Regions from separate parts of the Bacillus sp. D48C genome, predicted to be linked through region 1. Evidence: predicted binding sites of a transcription regulator. Region 1 holds the regulator's gene; each other region holds the start of a gene.
The links. The regulator LexA, encoded in region 1, represses DNA repair genes until DNA is damaged. The targets are predictions, from matches to a motif close to CGAACATATGTTCG.
Positions count from the first base shown of each region.

Region 2: the regulator LexA is predicted to act here: its motif matches at 1,263-1,276, upstream of ACLBXA_RS05045 (YolD-like family protein).
Region 3: the regulator LexA is predicted to act here: its motif matches at 2,008-2,021, upstream of ruvA (Holliday junction DNA helicase RuvA).
Region 4: the regulator LexA is predicted to act here: its motif matches at 2,368-2,381, upstream of ACLBXA_RS28070 (Y-family DNA polymerase).

Region 1 covers NZ_JBKFAQ010000006.1:15,889-21,289, forward strand. Annotated here, with positions in the region: gene ACLBXA_RS16155 (PadR family transcriptional regulator) at 1-175, shown strand, start outside; gene ACLBXA_RS16160 (DUF1700 domain-containing protein) at 168-710, shown strand; gene ACLBXA_RS16165 (DUF4097 family beta strand repeat-containing protein) at 711-1,514, shown strand; gene lexA (transcriptional repressor LexA) at 1,605-2,225, opposite strand; gene ACLBXA_RS16175 (YneB family resolvase-like protein) at 2,367-3,023, shown strand; gene ACLBXA_RS16180 (DUF896 domain-containing protein) at 3,069-3,308, shown strand; gene ACLBXA_RS16185 (bifunctional metallophosphatase/5'-nucleotidase) at 3,348-4,931, opposite strand; gene ACLBXA_RS16190 (phosphate/phosphite/phosphonate ABC transporter substrate-binding protein) at 5,116-5,401, shown strand, end outside.
Region 2 covers NZ_JBKFAQ010000002.1:1,031-6,431, forward strand. Annotated here, with positions in the region: gene ACLBXA_RS05040 (N-acetylmuramoyl-L-alanine amidase) at 1-898, shown strand, start outside; gene ACLBXA_RS05045 (YolD-like family protein) at 930-1,181, opposite strand; gene ACLBXA_RS05050 (hypothetical protein) at 1,319-2,362, shown strand; gene ACLBXA_RS05055 (ASCH domain-containing protein) at 2,340-2,726, shown strand; gene ACLBXA_RS05060 (ATP-binding protein) at 2,726-3,247, shown strand; gene ACLBXA_RS05065 (DUF3850 domain-containing protein) at 3,279-3,515, shown strand; partial or broken gene ACLBXA_RS05070 (replication-relaxation family protein) at 3,832-4,004, shown strand; gene ACLBXA_RS05075 (RNaseH domain-containing protein) at 4,205-5,401, shown strand, end outside.
Region 3 covers NZ_JBKFAQ010000001.1:433,694-439,094, reverse strand. Annotated here, with positions in the region: gene queA (tRNA preQ1(34) S-adenosylmethionine ribosyltransferase-isomerase QueA) at 1-96, opposite strand, end outside; gene ACLBXA_RS02360 (DUF2905 domain-containing protein) at 116-316, opposite strand; gene ruvB (Holliday junction branch migration DNA helicase RuvB) at 313-1,314, opposite strand; gene ruvA (Holliday junction DNA helicase RuvA) at 1,320-1,937, opposite strand; gene ACLBXA_RS02345 (iron-hydroxamate ABC transporter substrate-binding protein) at 2,126-3,070, shown strand; gene ACLBXA_RS02340 (BofC C-terminal domain-containing protein) at 3,082-3,612, opposite strand; gene ACLBXA_RS02335 (hypothetical protein) at 4,094-4,474, shown strand; gene ACLBXA_RS02330 (YhcN/YlaJ family sporulation lipoprotein) at 4,508-5,155, opposite strand.
Region 4 covers NZ_JBKFAQ010000020.1:18,522-23,922, reverse strand. Annotated here, with positions in the region: gene ACLBXA_RS28080 (GH25 family lysozyme) at 1-687, shown strand, start outside; gene ACLBXA_RS28075 (YolD-like family protein) at 721-1,062, opposite strand; gene ACLBXA_RS28070 (Y-family DNA polymerase) at 1,059-2,324, opposite strand; gene ACLBXA_RS28065 (helix-turn-helix domain-containing protein) at 2,437-2,670, opposite strand; gene ACLBXA_RS28060 (FtsK/SpoIIIE domain-containing protein) at 2,972-4,267, shown strand; gene ACLBXA_RS28055 (replication-relaxation family protein) at 4,239-4,784, shown strand; gene ACLBXA_RS28050 (hypothetical protein) at 4,804-5,292, shown strand; gene ACLBXA_RS28045 (hypothetical protein) at 5,361-5,401, shown strand, end outside.

The sequences.
Region 1 (5,401 bases):
GACGAAAGAAGGGTATTTTCAAACGTATTTAAAGGAATCTACGGAAGGGCCACCTCGTAAATATTATCAATTAACAGAACAAGGGGAGACGCAATTTCATTTGTTAGTAACAGAATGGCGTGATTTTGCGAAAGGGGTACAAGAAATTATTGAAGGGGTGGAATGGGATGAGTAAAGAAGGGTTTCTTAAAGAATTATCAAGTTATCTTAGAAAGTTACCAGAGGAAGAGAGGCAAGATATTTTATTGGATTATGAAGAGCACTTTCAGTTTGGACTAGAAGAGGGGAAAACTGAATCAGAAATAATACAGGGCCTTGGTTCTCCGAAAGTAATCGCAAAAGAATTACTTGCGATGTATCGCTTCGATGAAATGAAAAAAAATCCATCGACTTCAAATGTGACAAGAGCTGTTATGGCAGCGATTGGACTTAGTTTGTTTAATTTTATTATTGTGTTAGGCCCGTTAGTCGCAATTATTGCTTTTATATTTTCTTTTTGGATTGGTGGTATTGCTAGTGTAGTAACACCATTTTTCGTTATTGGAAAAGTATTTATGGGTACTTTTATATGGTTGGATCTTTTCGTTAGTATAACGTTTGTTGGAGTAGGTTTGTTGTTATGTATTATCGCTTTTTATAGTACAAAGTGGTTTAAGAGATTGTGTGTACGATACGTAATATGGAACTTCAAAATGATAAAAGGAGAGTAAATGATGAAAAAACTATTTTTAATCGCTATCGCTTGTATCATTATTGGAGTAATAGGAATTTCCCAAACATATGAAAAAGCAGTACAAACTGCTGAAAAAGGCGATAAAGAAGATGTAATTAAAAACGAAACATTAAAAAATATAGAAGTTAAGTTAGATGCCGGAGATATTGTTATCCAAAAATCTCCTGACTCTTCTTTTTATGTAAAGCAATCAGGAGATGTACGTAAACAAGTGATTCGTATTGCAGAAGATGGTGACACATTAAAAATTATTGGGGAAAGAGAAAAAGGTGCTTCATTTGATTTTTCTTTTTACGATTTTAGGTTCCAAACGTCTAAATTGACTCTCCTTGTGCCCGAACGCTCTTATCAAGATGTAAAAGTAAATTCATCTGCTGGACAAATCGAAATGAGTGATGTGAAAAGTGATAGTGTAAGTGTTAGAACACTTGCTGGAGAAGTAGAGCTGAAACAAGTAACGTCTAAGAATGTGGAGGGATCTACAAAAGCTGGTGAGGTGAACTTTAAAAAAGTAATAGGGAAAGTGACTGCAAAAACAACAAGTGGGGAAATAAATATTCAAGATCATGATTCTAAGTATAATCTAGAAGCAAGTTCAACTGCGGGAGATATAGATATTACTTTATCGGAAAAACCACAAGATGCGGTAATTACTGGGCAAAGTGCTGCCGGAGATGTAACAATTTTTAATGAAGAAAATAATAACGTAACAATTGGAAATGGTAGTAAAAAGATTAGCGGTAAAACGGCTGCTGGAGATGTCACGATTGAAACTCGTTAATAAGAAATAGAGTGCATGGAAATCTATCAAAATACAAAAAGAAGATAATTACCGTATATAAATAAGGTAATTATCTTCTTTTTGTTATTTTTAATGTAAATCACGATATACGCCAATTACTTTCCCGATAACTGACACTTGTTTTAAAATGATAGGTTCTAATGAAGAGTTTTCTGGTTGTAGACGGAAATGGTCTTTTTCTTTATAGAAACGTTTAACAGTTGCTTCGTTATCTTCTGTTAAAGCGACTACAATTTCACCATTATATGCAGACTGTTGTTGGCGAACAACAACTAAATCTCCATCGAAAATACCAGCTTCAATCATACTATCTCCAGAAATACGTAACATGAACACTTGGTCTGCTCCGGAAACAATGCTAGCTGGAAGTGGGAAATGTTCCTCTACGCTTTCGACCGCTGTAATTGGTAAACCAGCAGTAACTTTTCCGACAATTGGAACTTGAATAACAGATTGTGTTTCCGTATCCATTCGGTCTTCGCCTAAAATTTCAATGGCACGTGGTTTTGTTGGATCGCGTCGAATGTATCCTTTTTCTTCTAATCGTGATAAATGTCCGTGCACTGTAGAACTAGAAGCGAGGCCGACTGCTTGACCAATTTCACGTACGGAAGGTGGATATCCTTTTTCTTGTACTTTTAGCTTAATAAAGTCGAGAATGTCTTGCTGGCGTTTCGTTAACTTTTCCATGTTTTCTAACACCTCGTTTTCTTTCATTTTTCTTATTAATAAGTATAACATGTGAAAAAACATTCTACAAACATAAGTTCGAACAAATGGCAGATTTATGTTACACTATAGGGAAATGATAGGGAGAAAGAGGGGTTCAAAATGAATGCAATTATTTATGCACGTGTGAGTACAACGAAAGAAGCGCAAGAAACATCATTATTACGTCAAAAAGATGAATTATTGCATTTAGCTGAGCGCTATCAAATGAATGTTACTAAGGTGATTGAAGAGCAGGCTAGTGGGTATACAATTGAACGTGACGGTATATTAGAGGTGTTAGATACAATTCGGGACGAACAAATTGATGTGTTACTTATACAAGATGAAACGCGCCTTGGTAGAGGGAATGCGAAGATTGCATTAATGCATTGTTTACATAAAGAAGGCATAAAAGTATATACACATACACATAATGGTGAATTACAATTGTCGGATTCTGATTCGATGGTATTAGATATTATTGGTATTGTTGAAGAATATCAAAGGAAGATTCATAACTTGAAAATTAAACGAGGTATGCAACGTGCAGTAGAAAAAGGTTATCGTCCAGAAAATAATTTAAAAAATCGTCATTTAAGTGTAGGAAGAGAGAAAAAAGAAGTGCCAATTGAGGAAATTGTACGTTTGCGAAAAAGTGAACTCACGTTTGAAGAAATTGCAGCAACACTACGTGGATTTGGTCATAATGTTTCAAAGGCGACTGTACATCGTAGATATGTAGAGTATACGAAGCAATTGCTTGATAAAGAAGAGTAACTATTGTATGATAATAATCAGTTTTGATTAGAAGGGGGATTCGAGATGATTAATCACGAACTCGTTGAACGCATTAACTTCTTAGCGAAAAAAGCAAAAGCTGAAGGTTTAACTGAAGAAGAGCAACGTGAGCGTCAATCGCTACGTGAACAATATTTAAAAGGATTTCGTCAAAATATGTTAAACGAACTTAAAGGTATTAAAGTTGTTAACGAAGAAGGTACAGATGTTACACCGACGAAATTAAAAGCTTTAAAAAAGCAAGATAATGCAAAATTAAATTAAAAGATGGGCGAAGCCCATCTTTTTTATTTGTAAAAATCCTTATTTAATAACTTTCCAGTTGTTATTAACGGTTGCTTCTATCGTTCTATGTTCCAATATATAATTAGCGATAAGTTCAGACATATCAGTGGGTATATCTTTTACTATCGGTTTGTTTTGAAACATAAAGAAATTTCCCCCGCCACTTGCACGATAATTATTCATTACAACGTCATATTCGTCATTCATATTAAGAGGAGCACTTTTATGCTGTAAAGATTCTACTCTTTCACCAATTGGTTTTGAAATGTTTAATACATATGAAATCCCTTCCCACATATCATAATTATAATGTTGTGGCTTTGGTTCTATGTAGGTAGGGCTTACGATGATGGATCCATCTGTTTTTAATGTGAAATAAGAAGCAGAGAGTTCAAGAGCATCTTTTATATCTGCTCCAGTTATTCTAATTACTTTTAATGTGTTTGGATAAATATAATTAGAAACGATGTCACGCATTGTTACATGTTCTGGGAAGCCTGGAGATGTATTATGGAACAAACTTGTACAAGAAATTGATACATTAGCTATATCCATCTGTATTTTATTTATGAACTCGATAAAAGGATGATCATGCAAACGAGTTTGCATAGCATCTGAAATTTGCATGTCCCCCTCAATAATTCCAATAGGTTGATCAAGCCACTTTTGTGTTTTCTCTTCGTAATCGGCTACCAATGAAAGTACATCTTGGTCCGCTGCAACCCCTTGTACAGATAATAATTCAGAAGAACTCTCTTTTTTCACCCATTTATGTTTCATTTTTTCGAATGTTACTTTTACTTTTCCAACTGAGTGTCCATTGCATCCGGTCTGTAAAATTGTTACACCGTTAGCCATTGTGTGAGAAATGTCTCGGTGTTGATGACCTGTTAGTAAAAGATCTATGCCTTCAATTTCCTGGCACATTGCATATCCTTGGTTTTCACCTGTTAACACTTCAGTCGGTTCCCCGGTTTGTAAATCACTTTCAAATCCACCGTGATAGGCTACGACTAATAAATCTGGTTTCTCGTGTTCGTGAATATAAGAAACCCATTTTTTTGTAGTCTCTAATGCATCTTCAAATAGTAAATCTTTAATATGATGGGCCTGTTCCCAATTTGGGATGTAATGTGTTGTTACCCCTAAAATAGCAATTTTTATATTTGATTCAATCTGTTTGATTATATAAGGTTTTCCGAAATAGGGTTTCTTTATGTTTTTATCTAAAATGTTTGCTGATAGGTACGGGAAGTTCGCAGTAGTCACAGCATTATTTAATATGTCCATCCCGTAATTAAATTCATGATTGCCGATAACTGCAGCATCATACTGTAGGTAATTCGCTAATAAGGACATTGGGTTTTTTTTGTTTTTTTCGTATGTAACATAATGATAAGTAAATGGTGTTCCTTGAATGAAGTCACCATTATCAATTAAAAGAACGTTTGTATTTTGGGAACGTTCTTTTTTTATAAGAGTAGAAATTTTAGCTAAACCAAGTTCTGCCGGGGAGTTATCTTGGTAGTAAATGGGATAAACAGTGCCATGTATATCGCTTGTTAATAAGATGTTTAAAGTTACAGTTTGATTTTGTTCCAATATGACTCACCTTTTCTATTGTTATCTTCCAATTCATCATATCAAATATGTGAAGTGAATTTTGATGTGAATGTATAGAATGTGTAAAGATTCTGTAAATAACAAATTGTGCATCAAAATATGTGATATATTTCTTCATGTTTACGGAAGCTTATTTCATAACAAGAAAAATGGAGGCATTAATATGTTGAAAAAAGTTTTTGCAATGAGTACAACAGTTGTACTAGCGGCGGGATTATTAAGTGGCTGCGGAGCGAAAGAATCAAGTGCAAGTAAAAATGAAGATACGAAAAAAGGTTATGTACCAAAGACCTTAAATGTTCAATTTGTTCCTTCTCAAAATGCGGATACGCTAGAGGCGAAGGCAAAACCATTGGAAAAGCTATTAAGCGATAAATTAAATATTCCGGTAAAAGTTAGTATTTCAACTAACTACAATACAATTGTAGAAGCGATGGCATCTAAACAAG
Region 2 (5,401 bases), on a different contig from region 1:
TGGTACTAAGTGTCCTTATACAATGAATCCAGAATTCATTACTGTCCACAATACTTATAACGATGCTACAGCAAATAACGAAGTGGCTTATATGATTCGTAATGACAACCAAGTATCGTTTCATATTGCGGTAGACGATAAAGAAGCTGTACAAGGTATTCCTTTAGAGCGTAACGCTTGGCATTGCGGTGATGGTGGTGGTAACGGAAATCGTAAATCTATTGGAGTTGAAATTTGTTACTCTTTAAGTGGTGGAGATCGATATTATAAAGCTGAAGATAATGCAGCTATCGTTGTAGCTCAATTAATGAAACAGTACAACATTCCAATCAGTAAAGTTCGTACACATAAATCATGGAGTGGAAAGTATTGTCCTCATCGTATGTTAGCAGAAGAACGTTGGAACAGCTTTATTGAAAGAGTCCAAAATGTATATAACGGTGGAGGTAATAACGTACCCCCAACTCATATTCCACCGTCATCTAGTGGGACAGGTATTGCATATATTGAGGGGAATAATGTTAATCTTCGTAAAGGACCTGGTACTGGATACGGGGTTATTCGTCAATTAGGGAAAGGAGAATGCTACCAAGTATGGGGTGAGTCAAATGGGTGGCTAAACTTAGGTGGCGATCAGTGGGTATATAATGATTCATCATACATTCGTTATATAGGAGAAAATGCACCAGCAGCTTCTAAACCTTCAAATGATGGCATTGGTGTAGTAACTATTACTGCTGATGTGTTACGCGTTCGTACTGGTCCAGGAACTAACTATGGTGTCGAAAAAAATGTGTATCAGAGCGAAAGATATCAGTCTTGGGGATATAGAGACGGTTGGTATAATGTTGGTGGCGACCAATGGGTTTCAGGTGAATATGTGAAGTTTGAAAAGTAAAAATAAGAGCCGTTTATTGGGCGGCTTTTTTTTAGTTTATATTCACTAATTCATCAAACTTAAACTCAGTACTCAAAGCAAAAGCATCTGTACAATATACAGTTTTTATCAGCGGTTCAATATGCGATACACTTATGTACATGTCGTGGATTATTCCGTCACGATAGTATGAAATAGATATTTCCTCTTTACTTTGCATCGAATGAATAAGACTTCGTTCAATTTGCTCCTGCATATCAACGCTAACAATTGATTTAGGAACTTTATTTAAATCGTTAAGCATTTCGTTTAATGAAAAGATTTTTTTATAAAAAATTCCTTTTTTTGCTATAATTAAGTGGTAACAATAAATATACTCTAGTTAAGAACGTATGTTTGAATATTGGTGCTAGAAATGATAACATAGGAGGAAGAAAGTTAATGAATGATGTAATTGAACAAATTGAAATTTCACAATTAGATGTAAATGATCGCTTTTTCGAAAGTCTGATAGAGGACTATGAGGGTTTCGAAAGATGGTTCGAGAAGAAAGCCTATCAAGGTGAAAAAGCTTATGTTTTAAGAGAAAATGGAGTTCAGGGATTTTTGTATCTTAAGGAAGAAGATGAGTCTGATGATACTATCACCCCGAATTTTCTGAAAAAAAGACGCCTTAAGATTGGAACCTTTAAAATCAATCCACATGGAACAGTTCTGGGAGAACGTTTTATTGGTATTATTTTGAAGAGAATGCTAGAAGAACAGTATTCTGAATGCTATGTAACTCTTTTTGAAAAGCAAGTAAAGTTAGTGGAGATATTTGAAAAGTTTGGTTTTGTTTTTTGGGGGAGAAAAAATAACGGTGAATTGGTATATGTAAAAACATTGGAGAAAAAAAATGATATTTTTAGAGACTTTCCATGTATTCAATTAGAGGAAAACAATAAATTTGTACTTGGTATCTATCCTAAATACCATACAAGATTATTTCCGTTTTCAAAACTAGACACGGAAAGAAATCATAAAATAGAAGATTTATCTTTTACAAATACAGTTGAAAAGGTTTATTTAACAGCTATGCTGGGGATAGAAAGTATTCAATCTGGAGATATGTTAGTAATTTATCGAACAGCTGAATGGGGTCAGTCCGCTAAATATAGTTCTGTTGCAACATCTATATGTACTGTAATAGAGAGAAAACATATTAGTGAATTTAATAACTTTGACGAATTCATTAAATTTTGCGGTAAAGGAACAATTTTTACCCCTCTAGAGTTAAAAGGATTTTGGGAGTTAAAAAAGTATCCTCATATTATTAAAATGTTGTATAATATTGCATTGCCAAAACGTATTATTAGGAAAGAATTAATTGAAAAAAATGTGATAAGTGACGGGAAGTACGCAGGTTTTATGCCCTTAACAAATTCACAATTTGAAAAGATTTTAGAATTAGGTGAGGTATGTGAAAGTTTTATTATCGATTAAACCGGAGTTTGTAGAAGAAATTATTTCGGGAAATAAAAGATTTGAATACAGAAAAAATATCTTTAAAAGAAAAGATGTTTCTTCTGTAGTAGTTTATGCAACTAAACCATATGGAAAAGTGGTAGGGGAGTTTGAAATAGAAGATATAATTATGGATAATCCCAAAAACATATGGAAACAGACAAAAGAATATTCGGGGATAACTAGAAGATTTTTTAATCATTATTTTGAGGGGAAACAAAAAGGATTTGCAATACAGATTAAAGAATTTAAAAAATATGAAAAGCCTTTAGATTTAATCGAATTCGATAGTACTTTAAAAGGTGCACCTCAATCATTTTGTTATACCAATGGAGGCATATGATGGTAGAATATATTTTTTTATCTGGCATACATGGTGTTGGAAAATCAACTTTAGTAAAAAAGTTACAAAATGACATGGATCTTGAAGCATTTTCTGTTAGTGATTTAATTAGAAAAGCGGGTAATGATATTGAAATATCTCAAAAGAGTACTGGTAATATTTCGAGGAATCAAGAGATGTGGAAGAGTGAATTAAACAATTTAGAATTAACTGATTCAAAATTGTTGTTAGATGGACATTTTTGCTTGTTAAACTCGAAAAATGAAATAAACCCTTTAGATTTTTCAACTTTTAAGGGTACTAATATGAGTAAGATTATTTTTATGAAAAATAATCCTCAAGTAATAAAAGAAAGATTATTCAAAAGAGATCGTATAAAATATTCGATAGAACTGTTAGCGGATTTTCAAGAATTTGAAATGTGTCAGGCTATTAAATATTCGCAAGAGAATGATATCGAGTTATTTATGTATGATGAAATTGAACCATACTCAGAGCTAATTAGATTTATTAAAAGCTAGTAGTATTTTGGTTAGGAGTGAAGAGTATACTATGCTACATAATTTGAAAATAAATACCGTTTTTTTTGAACCGGTGTTGAAGCGTATTAAGACCTTTGAAATCCGCAAAAATGATAGGGATTTTCATGTAGGTGATACAATTAATTTAAATGAATGGGATAATGAGCGAAAAGAATATACAGGAAGAAGCATAGCGATAGAAATTTTGTATATTACAGATTTTGAGCAAAAAGAGGGTTATGTAGTTTTTAGTTTTAAAATAGTATAGTATTTTTATTTCATAATCTTAACAAGGCGTATATTTAATTTTTTGTTTGGGTTCCTTTTGATATTAAAGGAATATAATTAGTCGACTTAAAGGCTATTTTACTTTTGCGTAACTATAACAGTTAATAATGAGAAAGTAAAAACATAAATTTAAAAACCCACTTAATTGTAATGATAGGTGGGTTTTTAAATTGTATAGGCGCCCACAAAGTATTCAATTAAAAGCCTATGAAATCGTATCTTTAATATATCAATAATATAAAAGGTTTATCTATATCAAGGAATTAAAAAGTAATTCTTAATATAACTTACTGTAGAAGAAAATGAAAAGGTGTGGTGAGTTTACAACTTACTACAAAAATAAATATAAGGATAAAATACCAATCGTTCATTTTTTACCGTAACAGAATATAGACAAAAAACTTTAGAGCAGTTTGTAATGAAGAATGGCGTTTATGTGAAGGTGTATGTTGTCCCAGAGTTTCAATAAAAAAGTGCAAACAAGTTTGCAAACACACTTGCTAACACCTATAAGAAATAGACATAAATTATCGCTGATATGTCTTCTTTGAAAATAGCTTTAATCAGTTACATCATACTTATACGAAATGCTCATAAAAACAGTCTTAATATCAAGAATATAATCATCCAGATATTCCTTTACTTTTCAGACGAAAACGAGGGATGATATTGATTTCTACCCCAGAGTTTGCATCAAATAATAAAAAAATACGGTTTGTAAAACTAAAAATGCAACAAGCTACAACCGGCATGAAATGGATTAAGATATTTAGAAATTTAAAAGATGATTTTCAAATAGGTGGAGATTTGGATTTAGACCATATTCTCCAATATCCGAAAGATTATATTGTCGGGGAAAATAAAAGGGTGTTATTTCCATACAATGAAAGAATATATAAAGTCCAAGGTACTAAAATAGAACCAGGTATAAAAGTAAAGGAAAGAGAGTATTTATTTAAAGAATTCCAGCGTAAATTCTCTTATTTCACAATACTTCCAGAATGTAAAAAGGTAGCAACAAATAACAAAAATGAATTATTTCCTTTATTTGCACCAAAAGGATTAGAGACATTAACATTAGAAGTTTGGTCTGAAAATATAGCGCTGGAAATAGAACAAGCATTACTTGATAGCGAAATTGTTTTGACTAAAATTGGTGAAAATTCTTATGTATTGAATACAGATTTCCCAGTATTATTAAAGATTGTGAGATACAATATTGAAAAGGTGTTACAAAATCCATATAAAATGCAATATTGTCAAAAATATAAAACAAATCTTGTAGATGATGTTACGAAAGCTGTCTATGCTACCGCGGGTGAGCGCAGTGATGCGACATTAGCATTAATCGCAATGAAAAATTGTGATGGACGCGAAAAAATTGATCCAAAACAAATCATTAGAGAGGGATTTGCACGAACAAATCGTATTTCAACATTTATTAATTTATTTATAGGCCAAAGTGTATCTCGTAAAACAATTGTAAATAGTGTTTTTAGTCTATTAGAACAAAAAGGATTTTTGAAGCGTAGTTGGAATAAGATAAATTTACCTTGTACATATGTTAATTTATCAATTGAACGAATATCGAAATTTGATTTCTTACCTATTCTTTCAAAAATAAAAGGAAAAGAAATTTTATATAAATTATATGGGAATACAGAGTGGCAAAAGATTGATTACGTATTATTAAATATAAATAAACATAATGCATTTTTATCACAACCATCAAAGAGAAATGATATGGGGGCTCTTTTTAAACAATATGTTTTCGAAACATTAATGGAAATTGTACAATATGCAAAAGAACAAAATGAACAAGTTTACTTCATTGTAGATGCAAATTTGAGAAAATATTGGATAAAA
Region 3 (5,401 bases), on a different contig from region 1:
GTCTAACACCATTAATCTTGATGTTTCACGATCTTCTAACGGGACTTGTGCAATAAGTTCTTCTGGTAAATGAAAATCAAACAGATTTATATCCATAGCTATATCCACCTATTTCTTATTTGAATCGATTTATTATATACATAATAAAAGATAATACAATACTTAACACAATACATGTAATGATAGGAAAATAAAAGGTAACGTTTCCTTTTTTAACAAAAATATCGCCTGGAAGCCTTCCAATGAACTTCCAAGCTAATCCAACAACAATGAGTAAGATCCCCGCTGTAATAAGCAGCTTTGGCATCTCCGTCATACTTTTGGTATCTCCATTCCGAAATGTTCATACGCAAGCGGCGTTACAATTCGGCCCCTTGGCGTTCGTTGTAAAAAGCCAATTTGTAATAAATACGGCTCATACACATCTTCAATCGTATGAGATTCTTCTCCAATTGTTGCTGAAACCGTTTCTAATCCAACTGGACCACCACGGAATTTCTCAATAATACCAAGCAGTAATTTATGATCAATATGATCTAAACCTAATTTATCTACTTGCAGTAGCTCTAATGCCATTTGTGTAATTTCCATCGTAACCGTTCCGTTACCACGAACTTGCGCGAAATCACGTACACGTCTTAAAAGACGATTTGCAATACGAGGTGTACCACGAGCACGCCTTGCAATTTCTAGTGCAGCTAACGAATCAATTTCAACTTCGAATACTTCTGCTGTACGTTCAACAATCGCAGAAAGCTGATCTACTGTGTAATACTCTAACCTTGAAAGTACACCGAATCGGTCACGAAGCGGCGCTGATAATGCTCCGGCGCGTGTCGTTGCTCCAACTAATGTAAATGGCGGTAAATCTAGGCGTACAGAACGTGCTGAAGGCCCTTTTCCAATTACGATATCAAGGCAAAAGTCTTCCATTGCAGGATACAATACTTCTTCAATTGATCTATGCAAACGATGAATTTCATCAATAAATAATACATCTCCTGGCTGAAGCGCTGTTAATACAGCAGCTAAATCTCCTGGTCTTTCAATTGCCGGACCTGAAGTTGTTCTAACATTAACGCCCATTTCATTAGCAATAATATTCGCAAGCGTCGTTTTACCAAGACCTGGTGGTCCATATAAAAGCACATGATCTAACGTTTCTTCACGCATTTTCGCCGCTTCAATAAATACTTCTAAATTATGTTTCGCTTTATCTTGGCCAATATACTGACGGAGCGTCTGTGGCCGTAATGAATATTCTAAATCCGAATCTTCATATGCAGATTCCCCTGAAAGGAGACGTTCGTCCATTATACTCACCTCTTACCATTTAGTAAAAGACTAAGTGCCTTTTTAATATACTGATCCGTCGTTAATGATTCTTTTAATAACTCTGGTACAACGCGAGAAACTTCGCGTTCTGCGTATCCAAGTGCGCGCAGAGCTTCCAGTGCCTCATCAAGCTCAGCTGATGTACCTTTCTTCTCATCAAAACGTTCTGTGTCTGAGAATAAATCAACAAATGCATCTGGTACGACATCTGCTAGTTTTCCTTTTAAATCTAAAATCATTTGGCGTGCTGTTTTCTTTCCGACGCCTGGGAATTTCACTAAAAACTTCTCATCTTCATGCTCAATCGCTTGAACGACCTGTCCTGTTTGACCAGAAGCTAAAATTGCAAGAGCGCCTTTTGGCCCAATGCCAGACACGCCTAACAACTTTGTAAATAATAAACGCTCTTCACGTGTTTTAAACCCGTAAAGTGCCATAATATCTTCTCTCACATAATGATATGTATAGACACGGATTTCTTGCTTACTTCTTTGAAATACATACGGATTCGGTGTGAAAATTTGATAACCAATTCCATTATGATCAATTACGACATATTCCGGCCCTACATACTCCACGTAACCTGTAACATATTCAAACAAAATACGATCTCTCCCTCTTAAATCATGTATTCCATTTTAACATATTTAATGATAGAAAAGCGAGACTGCCCCAACAAATGTTCTCCACTTGAAACTTCTGTTATTTTCCATTGACAGAAAGGTTAAAGCACCTTAATATACAGAGGTCGATAATGATTATCAATACTAATTAAAGGGGTTACATCAGGATGAAACGTAAGCTATTTATTTTATTTACTATTATGCTTGTTGTTCTTTCTATCGTTGGCTGCTCTTCTCAAAAAGAAGAATCGAAAGCAAAAGAACAACCGAAAACAAAAGTTGTAAAACATGCTAAAGGTGAAGCAACAATTCCAGTAAATCCAAAGAGAATTGTTGACTTATCTGGATCAACAGAAGAACTATTACTTCTTGGACACAAACCTGTTGGTACAGCAAATACATATAAAGATAAAATCCAAAATCACTTAACAGATAAGTTAGATGGAGTAAAAGCAGTAGGTTGGTACTGGGCACCTAAAGTTGATTTAGAAGCTGTTACTGCTTTAAAACCAGACTTAATTATTTTAAACAACCGTCAATTAAAAATTTATGATCAACTAGAAAAGGTTGCACCTACAGTTGTTCTAGAAACAAACTTAGAAGACTGGCGTGGTAAATTTAAAGAAGTAGGTAAGCTATTTGGCGAAGAGAAGAAAGCAGACAAATGGATTGCAGACTACGATAAGAAAGCAGACTCTTTATCTAAAAAAATTAAAGAGAAAACAAAAGATGAGAACTTTATGTTCGTTGCAGTTACACCACAAAACTTCCGCGTATACGGCAGCTTCGGATACGGTGACATCATCTTTAATGACTTAAAACTTCCAGCAACAAAAGGTACAGATTTAAAACAAACAATGGCGCAAGTATCGCTAGAAGGTCTTGTTGCATTCCAACCTGATCAAATGTTTATTGTAAACTTTGGCGGCGAAGCTGATAAAGTTTACGAAGACTACAAAAACAGTGCCGTTTGGAAAGACAATAAAGCTGTGAAAAACAATCATGTATATGAAGTATCAAACGAAATCTTCAATACGAAAGCATTCAATCCAATCGGAAAAGATATGCTAATCGATGAAATCGCAAAAGAAATTTTAGCTAAGAATAAGTAAGAAAAAGCAGCTCACCATGAGCTGCTTTTTTTCTTATTTTGCACTGCGTATTGCTTCATTTTTTCAATCGTTCTCACAAAACCTTCTTTTGATTTAATCCGAATACCACGCTTCAATTTCGCACGCTCATAACTCTCAAGCTTTTTCATATCAATTTGGAAGAAGGAGTGAATCGCATTATCACTTTTCGGTACACCTTTGAAAATTTGTAATATCCCTTCCTCTGACACGCCAAAATAACCGCTCGTTTTTAATAACGGAGAAATATCATCAACTTTCTTTTGCAATACAATTTGTACATCATCACGATCAACGAGCTGCCATTCTTTATACTGCTGTAAAAACTTTTCTAAATCCACCACTTTTTCTGTAAGTATTTCCTCACTTACTTCTCCATCAACATACATACGCTCTAATAAAATTGTAACTTCGGGTTCTTTTTTCGTTACTTCTGGTACTGGCCCTTCCGCCTTCACATTCGTTTCATAAACGAAACAAAACATCATAACGAAAGCTTGCACCGCAATCAGTATCCATTTCATTTCCGTTCACCTCTTCTAGGCAAAATCAAACTTTCATTAGTAGTTTTTCCGGAAATGGGGGTTTTATCCATATTACATTTCTTTCGAAAAAATAAAAAATGCAGATAGGCATTTACCTCATCTGCATGTATCATTTACTTTTATATAAAATGAAAGACGCCTGCAAAGCAGGCGTCTTGATGCGTTTACGGCGAGAGACCAGGCGACCACATTCGCGTGTTTAGCACTTAAGCATATCTCTCGTCTTACGTAAATTAGCTCATCGCTTTGTTAATATAACATTAATAAAGTATAAGTGCAACATGTTTATAAAAATATCTTATTTCCTCTTTCATCCAAATTATTTTATGTAAATTATAAATTGATAATTGTAATATATATTACAATAGATATAAAAGCGAAATCATAATAAGTAGGGGATGAATATTGTGAAAAAATAAAGGATGAACGTCTCATTCTTCAAACGTTAAAAAACATACGTATGGCCTTTCTTTTTCAATACATTGGGGTAGTTGAGATTTTAGGCTATATCGGATTCACTGAAGGAATTGATCAAATTACGAAATCTCCATTATGGCTATTATTTATGCTTACGAGTATTTTACTTGCTTATTTACAGTTAAGTGTTTCAATCGATGTAGAAGAAGGCGAAAAGGAAATAAAATTAACCCCTTATTACAAGCTTGTTTTACGCTCTCTTCTTATTGGAATTATTATTACTATTATTTATCTCATTTTCATTCCTGAAAGACCTCTATTTAAAGCTATTCTAACAGGTAGTGTTTTCCTCATATGCTTTTTAGTTTCTTACTCCGTTAGTTATTTTATTAAAAAACGTCGTTTACAAGACAACGATGAATGAAGAGGAAGGGCTATCCCTTCCTCTTTTGTTTTGCTATCGCATAGTACCAGTTAAACCGTAACGAATGTCTCGGAACATATTTCCTATATCACGATTAAAATCGTTTGTAACTGTACCGTTACGTAGGCGTGTGCTCATTGCATCGACACGAGTAAACATATCATTTCTTACAGAAACATAGACATTTCTGTTTCCAACTTCATTTACAACAGCTTGACGAATTTCGTTCGCCATCGCCGTTTCATTTGTCACTGTATTACGCGGTTTTACCGCAATCGCCACATCGTTTCCATATACAACTGTAGACACACGGTCCACGTTATTCATACGTTTCACACGATTTGTAATTTTTTCTGCTGTTTTACCATCATTGTTAATGTATGAATTATTCATTGTAATATTACGTGTTGGATGTGGATTAGCAATTTGACCGTTGTAATTTACATCTCGGTAATAATTGTTATATCCTGTATCGTTACGACCATTTCTATATGTTACATAATCTGTATAGCGATCATTACGCGTTACATTATCACGATACTGGTGTGTATCATTATAAGATGTACGCTCGTAATTGTAGTTACGTCCATCCATTGCATTGTTATCTTTTGGTGTACCACATGCAGCTAATGCACTGGTAACTAACAAAGAAGCAGCAATCACTTTTACTTTCGTATTCAATACAAAAACCCCCTCTGTTAGAATGAGCTTCTCTTCTGAAAAGCTCCCTCTTATGATGAGTAACAGAGAGGGTTTTTACACTGTTAATATTTCACTGGGAATTTTCTAGCACTTCATAAAAACCCTTCATTTCCTTAATTAACACGCATGCAAAAAAGGCGGAAATACTCCCGCCTTTTTAAACTTCTTCTTCGGCCTCTTCTTCTGAAATGGGCTCTCCAAATACATTTGGTGGATCTGGTTGAT
Region 4 (5,401 bases), on a different contig from region 1:
GTCGCCGCCATGAAATCTCGAAATATCCCTTTTGGAAACTATGCATTCTGTCGTTTTGTTTCTGAAAATGATGCACGTATAGAAGCTAGAGACTTCTGGAATCGTGGAGACAAGAGTGCGACAGTCTGGGTTGCAGATGTCGAAGTGAAAACAATGAATGATATGAGAGCAGGCGCGCAAGCGTTTATCGATGAGCTACGCCGATTAGGTGCTCAAAAAGTCGGTTTATATGTCGGCCATCATATGTATGCTCCATTTGGAATGGCAAATGTGGTTGCTGACTTTGTATGGATTCCACGTTATGGTGGAAAAAGACCAGCTTACCCATGCGATATTTGGCAATACACTGAAACAGGAAATGTACCTGGTATCGGCAAATGTGATTTGAATGAATTAATTGGAAGCAAATCTTTAGCTTGGTTTACGGAAGTGCATCAGTCAGAACAAAACGTTTCTAATGGTGGATATCAATATGTTAAATCTGGTGGATTTGGCGTTTCATTAGTTCCGGAAGTATTAAATGCTATGGCAGAACGCGGAACCAAAGGACAAGTTATTTCTGATCCATCAACCGGTACAGCATACTTACAAACGGAAGTGTTACCCAATGCTGAATTAGATAAGATCACTTGGTGGATGGATACTCGACCAGATGGAAAGTGGTATTACGAGTATATTAAGAAGTAAACAACAAAAGCCGTCCTGTCGGGCGGCCTTTTTTCATTTTGCATCAACAATATCAATGAATTTCAACGTCATGTTATTGTAAAATGCATCCGTACAAATTATAGATTTATTCAACGGATCAATATCAATGACGGTCATATAGCTAGTAAGTAAAAATCCATCTTCATAATATGTAATCAATATTTCTTCTTCAGAAAGTAGCGAACATAATAGCGTATTCTCAATAAGTTCTTGTTCATCCTGGGTTAATGTAGGGCGTTCTACTTTTGTCTTGTCTTTAATAATCTCACGGATACCTGCGAACTGTTCTGGCATCGCTGCGAATGGAGTCCATTTAACCATTCCTCTTCCTTTTGGCATACTAGCGTTGTTCATGCTTTATGTCCCCCTAACAATGTGTTTCTGTATCTTGCTGTTGCACTATTTGTATACGAAATTCCTCTTAATATGCTGTTCTTACCAAATTTAGTGCGTATTTCATCCATTACTTTAGTTAGTCTCATTTCTTTTTCTCGTTGTACTACATTATCGAATAGTGAGATTTGTTCTTCGCCCTCATTGATTAAGTTAGTTAAAGAAACATTGATGGATCTAATGGGTTCTCCAGTGTAAAACTCGTGTAAAAAATATGTACAAATCTTATATATATCCATTGTTAAATTGGTCGGTCGGTTCATAGTGTGAGTTTTTCTGAAGCCACCAGCGTAATTTTTGCTATAACCAATGGAAAAATGAATAGTTTGAGCTAGTTTGTTTTGTCTTCGCATTCGATAACAAACTTCTTCTATATGCTCCAGTAGAATAATTGGAAACTCTTCTATTGTGTAATCACGCATAAGTATTTGACTCTTACCAATAGAAGTTGTTGCTGGAATGTATTTTTCTGATATGCGGCTAAAATCTATGCCGTTACTATGTAAGTGTAGTTCTTCGCCAATGACCCCAAAGCTTTGCTTTAGATATTTGAGTGGGTACTGCGCTAAGTCTCCAATTGAATGAATTCCTTTTCGGTTTAACTTCGCTTCTGTCTTACCCGAAATCCCCCAAAACTTACTAAGTGGTCGTATTGGCCATAATTTTATGGGTACATCTTCGTACTTCCAGTATGCTATGCAATCTTTCGTTTTCTTTGCTTCCACATCTAAAGCAACTTTACTCATTAAAGGGTTAGGACCAATTCCTATCGTGCATTCGATTCGTGTCTTTGCATATATTTCACGCTTGAATTTCAAGGCGAACTCATACGGATCGTTAGCAAACAAATGAATACTATCCGTAATATCCATAAAAAACTCATCGATGGAATATTGGTGGAAATCCTCAATAGGCACGTATTGCAAAGCTAATTTCGTGATAAAATTAGAGCATTTTATGTAAGTGCTCATAATTGGGTTCACCACAAGAATATCTTTGCGACGTGGTATCTCGTATAATCTTGCCATTTTCTTAACACCCAACGCTTTTAATGGTGGAGTTGCAGCCAAAACAATCGAACCACTCCTATTCACATCACCGACTACAGCTAATTTAGTATGAAGTGGGTCTAATCCCATCTTGATGCAACTGACTGAAGCATAGAAGCTACGAAGATCTACACATAAAACAATTCGGTTTGGCAATATTGAATAGTCATACACCGTTATTCCCCCTAAATAACAGAACGTTAGTTCTTATTATATACGAATGTATGTTCTTTTATGAAGAGGTTTTTTCAAAAAAAATAAAATAGCCCCACACGTTTAAGTGAAGCTACATCCAAAATTCATCTTCTTTTATGTTTTTACCTAACTTCTTTAATCCTTTTGTGATTTGAACTACAGTTGAAAATTTTGGTCTATACGTATGGTCATTACACAATTTTGAAATTGTTGCTCTACTCAACTTTGATTTTTCTCCTAATTCGGATTGAGAAATCCCTTGTCGATCTAACCACTTCCCAAATTTACTTCTATTGGTTTTCCCTAGTTTTAGCCAATCAAACATTACTGTCACCTCGGTAACAGCATGTACAAGAGTTAACTTTTTTATACGAGTGCAAAAAAAGATGCATATCAAACAAACAGTATGAAATACCTTTTACCATACCAAACAAATTACGATTCTCAGTTCCAATTTGATAGCCTTTTAAAACTTCGGTTCACCTATTCCAAATAGAATGCGTTCACAGAATATCGCTTCAGACATTTAAAGATTAGTATTTTCAACGATTCATAGTTGTTTTTATCTCTTCTAATCTTCAAGGACTATTCTTGCAGAATACATAAAGAAGGGTGGTGTTTTAACATTGATATTTGAATTAGTAAGTTCAGCTGCTGTCGGTGGTGTAGTCTTTCTATCGAAAATGCATCAAAAAGGAGCAACAAATGATGCCTCCAAGATTCAAAGGATCTGTGCTAACTGTGGATTAAAAGTAAAAGAAGGAAAAGAGACTAGGACTATACAGTTGCTTCGCAAAACAAGAAATGATTGGGGAGTTGAATATGCGTATAGAATTCCACTTGGTCTTAGTTTCTCCGATTTTGAACAAAAGATACAACATTTAGAAGATGGATTAAATCATAAGAGCAAAGTTTATGATTTTAAACTACAAGACTTCAAATCTCTTCGACTGCGAAAAGATATCTTAAAACAAATACAAAACATCATAAACAAGAAAAAACTCGTTAGAAAGGAAATTGAGCTGTCTTACGATGGGTTACTCAAAATACGAGTTTACGAGAAGGGGATTCCTGTTTTTGTGAAATTTGAGGAGGAAATGATGAGGCAGTGCAGAGGCTGGGAAGTTCCTATTGGTTATACAAGGGATGGATTAGTAAAACACGACTTTGACCAGTTATCACACATGATCTCGGCCGGCATGACGGATATGGGGAAATCAAATGTATTAAAGCTTATCATTACATCCCTGGTACGCAATCAATCAGAAAATATAAAGCTATTCCTTATCGATTTGAAGGGTGGTCTCTCTTTCAACCGATACCGATTCCTAAATCAGGTCGAATCAATTGCGAAGAATCCAGAGGAAGCCCTTGAGACTCTAAGGGAATTGCAAGATAAGCTGAATGCTAGAAACGAATACTTACTAGAAAAAGGATACGAAGATATAAAAGAAGCCGGGGATCCAGTACGGTATTTTGTAATCGTGGATGAAGCAGCCGACATAGCGCCATATCAGGAGTGTAGGGACATCATTGTAGATATAGGTCGTCGTGGCAGGGCAGCGGGATTTCGCTTGGTATACGCAACGCAGTACCCGACCAATGAGGCACTGCCGTCACAGCTAAGACAAAATATTGGTGCTCGTGTTTGCTTTAGATTACAGACGGAAGCAGGGAGCCGCGCTGTGTTAGACGAGGGCGGCGCAGAGAGCCTTCCTAACATAAAAGGAAGGGCTATATATCAAACGAACGAGAAAAAGGGCCTACAGACAATCTATATCGATAATAAGCAAATTGATAACATCATAAAGCCACACATCAATATCAGAGCGAGGAAGGAGCATCAAGATGCAAAAACTAGCCATGAAGGAAGCGAGAACGGAAAGTATACTCTTGAGCTTGAAGAAACTCGGCTTTCTTAGTAGAAAGCAAATCCAGGTACTTCACGATCTCGGTGGTGATAGGAATGCTTCTCGTGTAATGAAAGGTCTTGAAGAATATGTATCTAGCTTTAGAGATGGCGAGAAAATTTTCTATTTGAACAAGGAAGGGCGCGAGCGTATCGGGAGTAAGAAAATACTCAAGCGTTCGAATCAATTCCGCCATTATATTATGAGGAACGACATTTACATCGCTTACGAATGCCCGAAAACGTGGAAACAGGAAGTTAAGATGAATGTGAAAGGTATCGTTTCTATAATTGCAGATGCACTATTTACGGATAATGGCCGTTACCACATTGTAGAGGTGGATCATGAGCAAAAGATGAGCGCGAATCGTATCAAGATGCAGAAGTATCGCAAATTAATCGAATGTAAAGTATTTGAAAAGACACCTAAGTTTATTTGGTACACCACGACGGAATATCGTAGAAAACAACTCCAAAAACTTTGTGAAGGATTGGATTGTAACATATTTACGGTTACTGATTTCCATTAAAAACAGGGAGATGGTTCATATGGCAACTGAGACGATGAGCATCAAAGATTTTATGGATGGTAACTATGGAGCGAAGAAAAAGTGGAGCTTGTTCAAAAAGAAAGCAAAAAAATACGCACCCGTGGCGGCGCGAATAAGTATTGTGATCGGTAGTGCTATTATATTCAGCAATGTTATAGATATTCCTCATGTATTTGCTGATGGAAATAATCCAGACGTGAATGAAGTATTTAAAGATGTGCAGTCCAATGACGGGGCAATAAAAAATTATATAGATGGCCAGTTATACAATCGTATTGTAAATGCGTTTGAACCGGTTATCTTCTTGATTAAAGCAGTATCCTATCCTATAGCATCCGTTGTAGCGTTATGCGGTGGGCTGTTCATAATGGTTGGTAGCCAGGAACGGGGATTCAGTTTAATTTCAAGGGCTGGGATTGGCTATATAGTGGTTCAAATGATTCCATTGTTTATGAGGCTACTTGTTGAGATAGCTAAGGCTATATGACTTTTAATGGAATTTATATTAATTAAATAGATTATAATTGATGTATAAACAAGTTGAGGGGGATAAATTTGCCGATTTTCGTTATGTCACTTATTATTTTGGCAGGTGT